Linked DNA regions of Frankia casuarinae. The protein of the gene in region 1 interacts with the protein of each later gene in a pairwise test. Links are inferred from orthologs where the notes say so. Each region holds a gene or a part of one and is shown on either strand. Other genes may lie near its edges. The genes, in order: pcrA and lpdA.

What was found.
Region 2: the proteins of pcrA (region 1) and lpdA interact in binary tests that used the Escherichia coli proteins (3 or more experiments, as listed by UniProt). The link is inferred for Frankia casuarinae from one-to-one orthologs.

What each region holds. Positions count from the first base shown.
Region 1 is NC_007777.1:735,690-742,165, forward strand. The notes cover bases 1,478-4,621. They hold pcrA (DNA helicase PcrA), read left to right. Parts: upstream 1,478-1,863; coding sequence 1,864-4,380; downstream 4,381-4,621. Other genes in these bases: FRANCCI3_RS03245 (threonine ammonia-lyase), read left to right, coding at 1,478-1,496. In the rest of the region: guaA (glutamine-hydrolyzing GMP synthase), read left to right, coding at 1-109; more of FRANCCI3_RS03245, read left to right, coding at 342-1,477; FRANCCI3_RS03260 (carboxyl transferase domain-containing protein), read right to left, coding at 5,398-6,476. UniProt on the Escherichia coli protein: A helicase with DNA-dependent ATPase activity. Unwinds DNA duplexes with 3'-5' polarity. Translocates on single-stranded DNA with 3'-5' polarity. Initiates unwinding more efficiently from a nicked substrate than double-stranded DNA.
Region 2 is NC_007777.1:3,704,920-3,711,139, forward strand. The notes cover bases 343-3,230. They hold lpdA (dihydrolipoyl dehydrogenase), read left to right. Parts: upstream 343-1,039; coding sequence 1,040-2,422; downstream 2,423-3,230. Other genes in these bases: FRANCCI3_RS15750 (leucyl aminopeptidase), read left to right, coding at 343-743; sucB (2-oxoglutarate dehydrogenase, E2 component, dihydrolipoamide succinyltransferase), read left to right, coding at 2,565-3,230. Also shown: more of FRANCCI3_RS15750, read left to right, coding at 1-342; more of sucB, read left to right, coding at 3,231-4,028; FRANCCI3_RS15765 (protein kinase), read right to left, coding at 4,056-5,849; FRANCCI3_RS15770 (peptidase E), read left to right, coding at 5,985-6,220. UniProt on the Escherichia coli protein: Lipoamide dehydrogenase is a component of the glycine cleavage system as well as of the alpha-ketoacid dehydrogenase complexes.

The DNA.
Region 1 (6,476 bases):
CGGCCTGCTGGAACGCATCTCGAACCGGGTGGTCAACGAGGTGCCGCAGGTTAACCGGGTGGTGTACGACATCACCTCCAAGCCTCCCGGCACGATCGAGTGGGAGTGACGATCCCGGATCGGAGCGCGTGCCCGTCGGACGACCCCCGCCGACGGGCACGTTTGACGTCTGGGCGGGACCGGAGCACCCTGGATGATGTGACCCCGCACGAGATGGCCATTACCTAGGCGCGCGACCGATCATCGGGTCCGCGCCTCGCCCTTCCGCCTTGTCCTGGCGGGGGGCTTTTTTATTGCCGCGGTCATGGTGAGGTGGCCGCTCAGCCGCCGGGAGATGCTCCATGACCGCAGCAGCCGCAGACGACCGATCGGTAGCCCCGGACGCCGAACTCTGGGCGTCGGACATCCGCGCCGCGGCCCGCGTCCTTGCCGGGGTGGCACGACGGACCAGGGTCGTGCGGGATCTCGGCCTGTCGGCGGCGGTCGGTGCGCCCGTCTGGCTCAAGTGTGAGCACGAGCAGCACACCGGTTCGTTCAAGCTTCGGGGCGCCTACCACCGGGTGGCCACCGCGGATCCGGCGACGCGGGCCCGGGGGGTGGTGGCGGCCAGTGCCGGTAACCACGCCCAGGGAGTGGCCTTCGCGGCCGCGGCCTTCGGCGTCGAGGCGACCATCTTCGTGCCGGTAGGGGCCAATCCGGTCAAAGTGGCGCGGACGCGCCGGTGGGGCGCCCGGGTCGAGAAGATACCCGGGGGGGTGGAAGCGGCGCTCGCTGCGGCCGCCACCTTCGCCGCCCGGGGAGACCGGCTGCTGGTCCACCCGTTCGATGACCCGACGGTAGTGGCCGGGCAGGGCACGATCGGCTTGGAGTTGCTCGATCAGGTGCCCGATCTCGGCACCGTTCTGGTCGGGGTGGGCGGCGGAGGGCTGATCGGCGGGCTGGCCGCGGCGGTGCGGTCCCGGCGCCCCGATGTGCGAGTGGTCGGAGTGCAGTCCGTGCTGTCGTCGGCGTTTGCCGCGTCGCTGCGGGCTGGCCGGCGGCTCACGGTGCCCCCCGGTGGGGCTGCGACGCCCGGTGCCGGAACGACGCCCGGTGCCGGAACACTGCGGGGAGTCGGGACGATTCCGGGCAGCCGGACGTCCGAACAGCCGACGGCGCCACGTTCGTCACGGGTGGTCCCGGCGTCGACCACGATCGCCGACGGTATGGCGGTGAACGCTCCGGGGGTCCTGACCTTCGCCCTTGCCGCACGCCTGGTGGACGAGATCGTCACGGTCGATGAGGCGGCGTTCTGGGAGGCGATGGTGTTGCTGCACCGGGCCGGCCACCAGGTGGAACCGGCCGGCGCCGCGGGGGTCGCGGCCTTGTTGCGTCGAAGTGATCTCGCGCAGGGCCCGACGGTGGCAATCCTGTCGGGTGGCAACATCGACCCGGGGGTGGCCAGCAGGGTGAAGGCGCTCGCGGCCATCCCGCCGAGCGCGTCGAGTACCGCGTGACTACGCGACTACGTGACTACGCGACTATGTGACTACGTGGCCGCGTGGCCACGTGGCGTGGCCGCTTGGCCGCGGGGCCGCCTGACCGCCGGTGGGCCGGGCGTTGACGCGGACCACGGCCATCGACGACCCGCCCTCGCGCGCGGGGCGGGGCGGGAACGACGGACAATAGGCTGGTCAGCACGCGGGTCGACGACCACTGGGCGTGGACGTGTGATGGTCATGCGGTGGCATGGACGCGCGAGGACCGCGGCCGGGTGGGGCCGTCGGTGCATCTCGCGGACCACACCGCGGACCGGGCCGTTGGGTGCGATCCGGGCATGCCGCGGTCCGACCTGCCCGACGTCGAACGTACGATCGGAGTCCCATGAGCGGCTTTTTCGGCGATTCCCACGGCGGCGGATCCGGCATCGCCGGGTCGGTCGGGACGGATGTCCACGGCGGTGCGCACGTGCCCTACGACCTGTTCGGCCCGGCGGTGCTGGCGCCGCCGGTGGGCGGGGACGAGCCCGGTGGCTTCTCCTCGCCACGCCTGGATGCCGAGGGCCTGCTCGACGGGCTCAACCTGCAGCAGCGGGCGGCGGTGGTGCACATCGGGGCACCCCTGCTCGTCGTCGCGGGCGCGGGGTCCGGCAAGACGCGGGTGCTGACCCACCGTATCGCGTACCTGCTGGCGGCCCGGGGGGTCCGGCCGGGGGAGATGCTGGCGATCACGTTCACCAACAAGGCTGCCAACGAGATGCGCGAACGGGTCTCGGCGCTGGTCGGTCCCCGGGCGCGGGCGATGTGGGTGAGCACCTTCCACTCGGCCTGCGTGCGCATCCTGAGGTCCGAGGCGAAGCGTCTCGGGTTCGGCTCGACCTTCTCCATCTACGACGCCGCCGACGCGCAGCGTTTGATCACTTTGGTCACCCGTGACCTTGATCTTGATCCCAAACGGCATCCCGCCCGAGGTCTGGCGGCGCAGATCAGCAACCTGAAGAACGAACTGATCGACTGGGAGGCCGCACGGGACCGGGCCACGAACCACCTCGAGCGGACCGTCGCCGAGGTCTACGCCGCTTATCAGCAGCGGCTGGCTCAGGCCAACGCCCTTGATTTCGACGATCTGATCATGATGACGGTGAACCTCCTCCAGTCGTTCCCCGACGTCGCCGAGCACTACCGGCGCCGATTCCGACATGTGCTCGTGGACGAGTACCAGGACACGAACCACGCGCAGTACGTCCTGGTGCGTGAACTCGTCGGCCAACCGGCGTACTTCGGTGGCGGGTCCGCGCCGGTGGAGCCGGCCGAGCCGGCAGCCGGGCCGGGTACCTGGGCCTCGGGCGCCGTCCCACCGGCGGAGCTGTGCGTGGTTGGCGACGCGGACCAGTCGATCTACGCCTTCCGTGGGGCGAACATCCGCAACATCGTGGAGTTCGAGGAGGATTTCCCGAACGCCGCAGTGATCCTGCTGGAACAGAACTACCGCTCCACCCAGACCATCCTCTCCGCCGCGAACGCGATGATCGCGCGTAACAACCAGCGCAAGGCCAAGCGACTGTGGTCGGACGCCGGTGACGGTGAGAAGATCGTCGGATTCGCCGCCGACAACGAGCACGACGAGGCGGCCTTTGTCGCCGAGGAGGTCGACCGGCTCTCGGACGCGAAGCTCGCGCGGCCCGCCGACGTCGCGGTGTTCTACCGGACCAACGCCCAGAGCCGGGTGTTCGAGGAGATCTTCGTCCGGGTCGGGCTGCCCTACCGGGTGGTCGGCGGGGTGCGGTTCTACGAGCGCAAGGAGATCCGTGATCTCCTTGCCTACCTGCGGGTCCTCGCCAATCCTAGCGACACGGTGAACCTGCGTCGCATCCTGAACGTGCCCCGGCGCGGGATCGGCGAGCGGGCCGAGGCGGCCCTGGCGGGCTTCGCTGATGTCGAGCGGATCGGGTTCGCGCAGGCACTGGAGCGTGTCGACGAGGTGCCGGGGATCGCCGCGCGCTCGGCGAAGGCGGTGCGCGAGTTCACCGCGCTGCTCGCCGAGCTACGCGCCGTAGCGGCCGACAACCCGGTGGCCGTGGTCGAGGGGGTGCTTGAACGCACCGGCTACCTGTCGGAACTCCTCGCCGAGGACACCGTCGAGTCCCAGGGCCGGGTGGAGAACCTGCAGGAACTGGTCGGAGTGGTCCAGGAGTTCGCCCGGCGGCTGCCCGAGGGTACGCTTGCGGAGTTCCTCGAGCAGGTCTCGCTCGTCGCCGACGCGGACCAGGTTCCGACCGACGACGGTTCCGATGGTGTGGTCACTCTCATGACGCTGCACAGCGCCAAGGGCCTCGAGTTCCCCGTCGTCTTCCTTACCGGTCTCGAGGACGGCGTCTTCCCGCACCTGCGGACCCTGGGAGATCCCACCCAGCTCGAGGAGGAGCGTCGGCTCGCCTATGTGGGTGTCACCCGGGCCCGGATCCGGCTCTACCTGACCCGCGCGGTGATGCGCAGCGCCTGGGGCCAACCGGCCTACAACCCGCCGTCGCGCTTCCTCGGCGAGGTGCCGGACACGCTGGTTGACTGGCGCCGGCTGGCCGATCCCCCGCCAGCGCCCGCGGGGACGTCCTGGGGCTCGTCTGGCGGGTTTGGGTCGGGCGCGACCGGCCGGGGCGCCGCCGGCGCCCCGGCGGCGCGTAAACCGCTACCGAACTCGCCGTTCTCGGGTCGCGCGCGGCCGGCCGCTCGGGCCGTCCTGGAGTTGCGTCAGGGCGACCGGGTGACGCATGACAGTTTCGGTCTCGGAGTTGTCGTCGCCACCGGCGGGGTCGGTGACTCCGCGGAGGCGACCATCGATTTCGGCGAGAACACCGGCACGAAGCGCCTGCTCCTGCGGTACGCCCCCGTCGAGAAGCTCTGACGGTCCCGAGAGTCCCGGCCGGTCCGCCGCCCCGGCGAGGCAGCTCGCGACCAGGTGGGCAACCTTGCCGCTGAACGCCAGGGAATGATGCCCGAGGCCCGGCACGGTGTAATTTTCGATGTCGAGATCGGGATGGTCGAGCGCCGCCTCGGCGGGCCGCACCACGCTGTCCAGCCCGGCGCCGATCGCGACGAACCGGGTCCGGCAGCCGGGGGCGGGTGCGGCGAGCTCGCGTAGGAGCGCCGATCCCGGCCGTAGCTGGGTGACGAGCCGGTACGGCACCGACCGGGGGACGAGCCCGGCGAGACGGGTGCCGGAATGAGGCGTCGCGAGAGTGATCAGCGTGTCCACGTACTGATCGCCCCCGAGTTGCTGCACGTAGTAGCGGGCCACCAGCCCGCCGAGTGAATGGGCGACGATGTGCACGCGCTGCCTGCCGCTGTCCGTCATCGCGGCGTGCACGGACGCGGCGAGTCGGAGCGCCGCTTCCTGCACCGTCGGCACGAGCAGCGGCAGCTCCACCGTGCGCACCCGGCGGAAACCGCGGCGGCGTAGCGACCGGCCCAACCGGGTGAACACGGACCGGTTGTCGATCAGGCCGTGGATCAGCAGGATCGGGGTGCCTGCCGCGTCGGGAGCGTTGACCAGCAGGCTGCGGTGCAGCGGGGAGAGCGCGCTCAGCGAGTAGGGCTCGTGCTCGCGCGGGCGCTGCCGGCGCAGCGCACTCGCCGGGTAGAGGGCGAGGTGGGTGGCGATCCAGGCCGCTTCCACGGCGAGCCCGCGGGCGTTCACCGGGGTCGTGCGCAGGCCGGTGAGGACCGACCGCCCTGGAGCGGCGATGTTGTCCGCGGCCACGGCCCGCCTCAGGCGGGCCGTGGCCGCGGACAACGATGGCAGTATCCACTCGCCGATGGCCCGCTCGCCTTCCCTCGCCGTACCATCCGTGCCGCCAGCCGTGGTGCTCGCCCCCCAGGTCGGCAGATATCCCGGTGGCCAAGTAAAGACCGGAGAAAGATGCTACAGACTGTTAGGTAGCCCTGTCGACCATCGAGCCTGCCGTCGGCGCAGCCGATCGTCCTGGTCCCCCCGGCTCAGGGATGCGAGCAGCGATGCGGCGTCGCGCGCCGTCTCGGCTGCGGTGGTGGCGGACAGGAGCCGATCGGCGAATCCCAGCGCGTTCAGGTCGGTCGGCCGTAGCCCGCAGACGTTTGCGGCCCGCTCGACCGGTATCCGAAGCGTGACGGCGGTGCCCTCCGGGGAGAGCGCGGTGAAGTAACTGTCCGGGGTCATGGCGACGACGTCGGTGACCGCCGCGGCGAGAGCCCCGCCAGAGCCGCCCTCACCCAACACGATCGACAGCGTCGGCGAGGGGCAGGCCAATACCGCGGCCATCGCATCCCCGATCGCCGCCGCGATGCCCGCGGCCTCGGCGTCCGCGTCGTTCGCCGCGCCGGGCGTGTCGACCAGGGTCACGAGACCGATCCCCAGCTTCCCCGCGAGCCGGGCGGCGCGGACCAACAACCGGTACCCGGCCGGCCCCGGGGCGTCGCCGCGACGGGCCCCGACAGCCACGACCACCGCACGCATCGGCCCTCCCCGCCCCGCAGGCCCCGTAGCCCCCGCAGGCCCTGCGATGTCGCCCAGGAGCACCCCCACACCGGCCACGACCCGGGGATCCGGCCCGACCAGGTCGACGCCGTCGGGAAGCAGCGTCCGCAGCACCTCGATGCCGTCCGGGCGGATGCCATCCCTGGCCGCCCGCACCTGCGCCCACCCGGAGCGCGCGGCGGCATGTTCAGCTCCCGGCGCAGGTCCGTCGGACCCGGTTCGGGTGTCCGGATCGTCGGGCGGGACGGGGAGGGTGGTCCCGTCGCCGGCTCGTGACGGGCCGCCGTCCGATCCGTCTGCCTGGTCGCCTCTGTCTGCCTGGTCGCCCGATCTGCCCGGAGTGGTTTGGCCACCCGGGCCGGTCCGGGTACCTGGACCGGCCCGGCTCTCCCGATCGGGTGGATCCGCCAGGCCGGTCAGGGCCCGCCGCAGCCACACCTGGATGGCACCGGGCGCCGGCGCCGCGTCAACCAGCCCTGCGGCGTACG
Region 2 (6,220 bases), 3.0 Mb from region 1 along the record:
TGTCCCTGAAGCCGTCGACCTCCATGGAATGGATGAAGACCGACATGGCGGGCGCGGCCGCGGTGCTCGGCACCGTCATCGCCGCGGCCCGGCTCAAGCTCCCGATCACTCTCACCGGCTGGATGCCCTGCGCGGAGAACATGCCCTCGGGCGACGCGATCCGCCCCTCCGACGTTCTCACCCTGCGCGGCGGCACCCGGGTGGAGGTGCTCAACACCGACGCCGAGGGCCGGCTGGTGCTCGCCGACGCCCTCGTCCGCGCCAACGAGGAGTCACCGGACCTGATCGTGGACGTGGCCACCCTGACCGGCGCACAGATCGTCGCCCTCGGCCACCGGACGAGCGGACTGATGGGTCGTGCGGCCGCGGTGGACGCGGTCGCGTCGGCGGCGGCCGCCGCCGACGAGAGCGTCTGGCCGATGCCCCTTCCGCCCGATCTGCGCAAGGGACTGGACTCGACGGTGGCCGACATCGCCAACGTGCCACCGGGAGGCAACCGAGACGGCGGCATGCTGGTCGCCGCGCACTTCCTCGCCTCGTTCGTCCCCGAGAAGGTGTCCTGGGCGCACATCGACATCGCCGGTCCCTCCTGGAACGGTGGAGAGCCCTACGGCCACACCCCCAAGGGAGGCACCGGCATGATCGTACGCACGCTCGTCCAGCTGGCGCAGGACCGCGCGACGACGACGGCCTCCCCCGGTTCGGCCACCGGTTCCCCGGCTGAGTCCCCGGCCGAGGGCTGACCTGCGGGGGAAGGTAGGTACACAATGGTTGCTGGCGCCTCGCGCAATGCAGCACAGTCACGCCCATCCGAGCGGCAGTGGGCTCACGACGTGAAAGACTGGCATCCGGTTGCCGTGGCTAGGCGAGCCGTGGCCTGACGCTCCTGCTTCGGCTGCCGCGCTCAGCGGTGGGAACGCCGTCGGGGGCGGCGGCCAACCGCGTCACCGGCTTTGTCACTCGACGTAGCAGACGCTACTAGTAACGCTCTCGGCACCACCGGCAAGACCACAGGATTCAACGAGAAGGGACCCCTGGCGTGGCGAATTCAGCGGCCGGTCCCGTCGACCTGGTCATCCTCGGTGGCGGCAGCGGCGGATACGCCGCCGCGCTGCGCGCCGCGGAACTCGACCTGAGCGTCGTTCTGATCGAGAAGGACAAGCTCGGCGGCACCTGCCTGCACCGAGGTTGCATCCCGACCAAGGCGCTGCTGCATTCGGCGGAGATCGTTGACAACATCAACGAAAGCGAGGCCTTCGGGGTTCGCTCGACCCTCGACGGCATCGACATGGCCGCGGTCAACTCCTACAAGGACTCGGTCATCGCCGGGCTCTTCAAGGGGTTGACCGGCCTGATCAAGTCCCGGGGGATCGAGGTCGTCGAGGGATTCGGCCGGCTGGTCTCCCCGACCGCCGTGGCCGTCGGCGACCGGGTCATCGAGGGTCGGCACGTCCTGCTCGCGACCGGTTCCTATTCCAAGACCCTGCCCGGCCTGGACATCGACCACGACAAGGTCATCACCAGCGATGACGCCCTGACCCTCGACCATGTGCCGGCCTCCGCGGTGGTACTGGGCGCCGGGGCCATCGGATGCGAGTTCGCCTCCGTCTGGCGGTCCTACGGGGCCGAGGTGACCATCGTCGAGGCGCTGCCGCACCTCGTCCCGCTCGAGGACGAGTCCAGCTCCAAGCTGCTGGAGCGTGCCTTCCGCAAGCGCGGCATCAAGCAGCATCTCGGCGCGCGGTTCTCCGGGGTGAAGTCCACCGACCAGGGCGTGACGGTGTCCCTCGAGAACGGGACCACCATCGAGGCCGAACTGCTGCTCGTCGCGGTCGGTCGTGGACCGGTCTCGGAAGGTCTCGGCTACGAGGAGGTCGGCATCGCGACCGACCGCGGCTATGTGCTGGTCGACCGTCAGCTACGCACGAACATTCCGACCGTGTCCGCGCTGGGCGACCTGCGGCCCGGGCTCCAGCTCGCCCACGTCGGCTTCGCCGAGGGCATCTTCGTCGCCGAGCAGCTTGCCGGGCTGGGCCCGGTGCCGGTCGACTACGACAACGTTCCGCGGGTCACCTACTCCCACCCGGAGGTGGCCTCGGTCGGCCTGACCGCCGCGGTCGCCAGGGAGCGGTACGGCGAGATCAAGACGGTCACCTACAACCTGGCGGGCAACGGCAAGTCCCAGATCCTCAGGACCTCCGGTGCGGTCACTGTGATCGCGGTCCCCGATGGTCCGGTGGTGGGCGTGCACATGGTCGGCGACCGGGTCGGCGAGCTCATCGCCGAGGCTCAGCTCATCACCAACTGGGAGGCGTTCCCCGCCGAGGTCGCCCAGCTCATCCACCCGCATCCCACGCTGTCCGAGGCTCTCGGCGAGGCGCATCTGGCGCTGGCCGGCAAGCCCCTTCACGTCCACGGTTAGCGGGCACCGCCCTGGATCGTGCCTGCCCGTGCCACCCCCGCGGCCCGATCCGCCCAGGATTCAGGCCACGCCAAGCATGAGCGCCTCCGGCCGGCCGCCCGCGCGGTGCAGATGCCGGACGCGACAAAGGAGTCGTTCCAGCATGTCTGTATCTGTCACAATGCCCCGGCTCGGGGAGAGTGTCTCCGAGGGAACCGTCACGCGGTGGCTGAAGCAGGAGGGTGAACGCGTCGAGGCCGACGAGCCACTGCTCGAAGTCAGCACCGACAAGGTCGACACCGAGATCCCCGCCCCCGCCTCCGGTGTCGTCAGCTCGATCAAGGTCGCCGAGGATGAGACCGTCGAGGTCGGCGTCGAGCTCGCGGTGATCGACGACGGGTCCGCGGGTGGCGGCACCGCACCGGCGCAGGCCACGCAGGCGCCCGCCGCGCCGGAGCCGGAACCCGAACCGGCGCCGGAACCCGTGAAGCCGGCTGCCGCGGCACCGCCGCCTCCGCCCACTCCGACGCCCGCACCCGCGCCGACGCCCGCACCCGCGCCGACGCCCGCACCCGCGCCGACGCCCGCGCCGGCACCGGCGTTCGCTCGTCAGCCGGAGCTCACCCCGGTCCCGGCCCAGACCCCGGCCGCCGCCAACGGGAACGGCGGCGGCATCGGTCGCTACGTCACCCCGCTGGTGCGCAAGATGGCCGCCGAGCTCGGCGTGGACCTGGGAACCGTGGCGGGAACCGGGCCGGGTGGACGCGTCACCAAGCAGGACATCCAGGACGCCGCGCGGCCGCGGGACGCGGCTCCCGCGGCGCAGGAGACTCCCGCGACCCCCCCCACAGCCCCGACAGCCCCAGCCGTGGCGCCGACCGTGGCGCCGACCGGCGCTGCCCCCGTCCGCGGCCAGACCGAGAAGCTCTCCCGCCTGCGGGCGTTGGTCGCTCGCCGCATGGTCGAGTCGCTGCAGATCAGCGCGCAGCTCACCACCGTGGTGGAGGCCGACGTCACCCGGATCGCGCGGCTGCGGGACCGGGCGAAGAGCGGCTTCCAGGCTCGGGAGGGCATCAAGCTGTCATTCCTGCCGTTCTTCGCCTTGGCGACCTGTGCGGCGCTGCGTGAGTTCCCGCAGCTCAACTCCAGCATCGACGTCGAGGCGGGCACGGTCACCTACCACGGAGAGGAGAACCTCGGCATCGCCGTGGACTCCGAGCGTGGTCTGGTCGTGCCCGTCATCCACAACGCCGGCGATCTCAACCTCATCGGGCTGGCCCGCAAGATCGACGACCTGGCGAGCCGCACCCGGGCCAACCGAATCTCGCCCGACGAGCTCGGCGGCGGCACCTTCACCCTGACGAACACCGGCAGTCGAGGCGCCCTGTTCGACACGCCGATCATCAACCAGCCGCAGGTGGGCATCCTCGGCACCGGCATCGTGACGAAGAAGCCGGCCGTCGTCGACGATCCGGAGCTGGGCGAGATCATCGCGGTTCGTTCGACGGTGTACCTGTCCCTCACCTACGACCACCGCATCGTCGACGGTGCCGACGCGGCTCGCTTCCTGGCCTTCACCAAGCACCGGCTGGAAAACGGAGCCTTCGAAGCCGAACTCGGCCTGTAGCCCGGTCACGGCCGGCTGACCGTCCGGTCAGCCGGCCGTGACCGGGACGTTCTCCGAGACCCGCCAACCGGAGCCGGTACGGATCAGGGTGAGGTCACGCCGTTCCGGCGACTTCGCCGCCTGATGCGCCAGCACCTTCCCCCCGGCGTCGAGGAAGTCGTAGGCGTTCAGGCGTTGGGTGACCCGCAGCACGGTGCGGTCCGGTTCCTCGACCCGGACCTTGAGATCGAGGATGTCGCTGCGCAGTGCCGAGGCATGCGCCCCCCTCGCGACCACCTGCCTCATCAGCGCGATATCCGAAGCGTGCAACTCACTACCCGCGGCATCAGACTCCGTCAGGAGGCTCTCGTCAGCCCGCTCGAACGCACGGCTGCGCGCGGTGTTCAACTCGGCGAGTACCGAACGCCAGACCTGCTCGGGCGACTGATTGGCGACCGGCGACGCCGTCGGTCCCCGCCCGGCCGCGGAGGCTGCACCGGTTGGTGGCACGGACGTCCCGGCCGCGCCGGGTGCATCGTCCTTCTCCGGGCTGGCCAGCAGCAACGCGACGGCCGCCACGACCACCAGCAGGCCCAGCCCGGCGGTCACCGGGAACAGCAAGCGCTGGCGGCGGGCTCCCACCCGACGCGGTCGGCGCGCGGAGGTCGGCCGGGTGCTCCGGCCCGGGGAGCCGAGGCCCCCCGGGGGCCTCGCGGGACCCGGGGAGCCCGAGGCGGTCGTGTGCCCGCGCGGACCTCGCTGCGTCCCCTGGCCGCTTCCGGTGGATCCGCCGGAACGCGGTGACCGCGGCCCCGGAGCAGCCGCACCCGGGGTGGCCGACCCCTTGCCCCCGGAGCCCCGACCGCCACCGCGGGCGGCCTTCCGAGGGTTGGTCGTCGCACGGGTCGATCGTCGGGGCGGTGGCGGCAACGAGTCGAGCAGCTCCGCGGCGTTGACGGCCGTCGCTCCGGTGATGGCCCGGTCGGGCGGGGCCGGATCGTCGGGCGGGTCCACCCAGGGGATCGCCGGCAGGGTGTCGGTCGGCGAGGGACCGCGCCGCGCCGCGCCACCCGGCTCGCCGCCGCCCACCTCGCCGCCGCCCGCCAGGCGGACCGGGAGCGGAGTCGCGCTGCGGGCCAGCGACGCGGCGAGTTCCAGGGCGCTCGGTCGCCGACGCGGGTCGTCGATCATGGCGGTCGCCACCGCCACCGCCACCGCGGCCGCGTCTGGCCCGGTGGCCTCACGCATCGCCCCGAGCAGCAGAGTGGCCAGGTCATGGACGTCCGCGGACGCGGCCTCGGGTGGAATCGGATCCGGTCTGGCGGCGTCGGCCAGCGCCGCGACCCCGAGCCCGATCAGAACCGGACGACCGTTCGGCTCCAACAGGATGTCCGCACGCTCGAGCCGGCCATGCACGACGCCGACGGCGTGCGCGGCGGCCAGGGCCTGCGCGATCGGCAGACCGATCGTGACGACCTCACCGGGGTCCAGGTCCCCGCGGGCGGCGAGCAGCCGCGCGAGGCTGACACCGCCGACGACCGGCTCGGTGATCAACGCCAGGCCCTCCGCGGTCGGCAACACCGCCACGACCGGCACCAGATGGGGATGCTCCAGGTCCACGAGGGCCCGGGCCGCGATGACCGCCGCGGAACGCAGCACCGGGTCCGGCGCCAACCGCACCCGCCGCACCACGCACTCGATTCCGGACTGGTCGAACTGACCCGACCAGAGCTCTCCAGAGCCGGCGTCCCGCAGGCGGGAACGCATGCTCACCCCCGGGACCTCGGGTACGCCGCCGACGCGCCGGGCCGGCCTGTCCGCGGAATCGTCGGTGAAGGTCACAAGAAGCGACGCTAGGCTCAAACCGGTCCGGTCTGCCTACCTCTTCGTCCGGTTGTGGATAACTTTTTACGATCCACCGCGGGGTATGCGATCGACGACCGTCACATGCGACAGCCTTCAGAGAGCGACGAACCCGTGCAGATCCTCGCCACCAGCGGTGGCTTCCTTCCGGACGGCCGCTACGGAGCCAAGGTCGGTCCCATCCTCCATCACGCCATCAGTCTGTCCGCGGCGGGCGCACGGCCCCGGGTCTGCCTGCTGCAGACCGCCCTGGGCGACGACCAGGCCGCCTACGCCCGCGGGTACGCGGCGTTCAACCGCGACCGGCCCGACGTGCTGCTCTCCCATCTCACGCTGTTCCCGATGCCGAA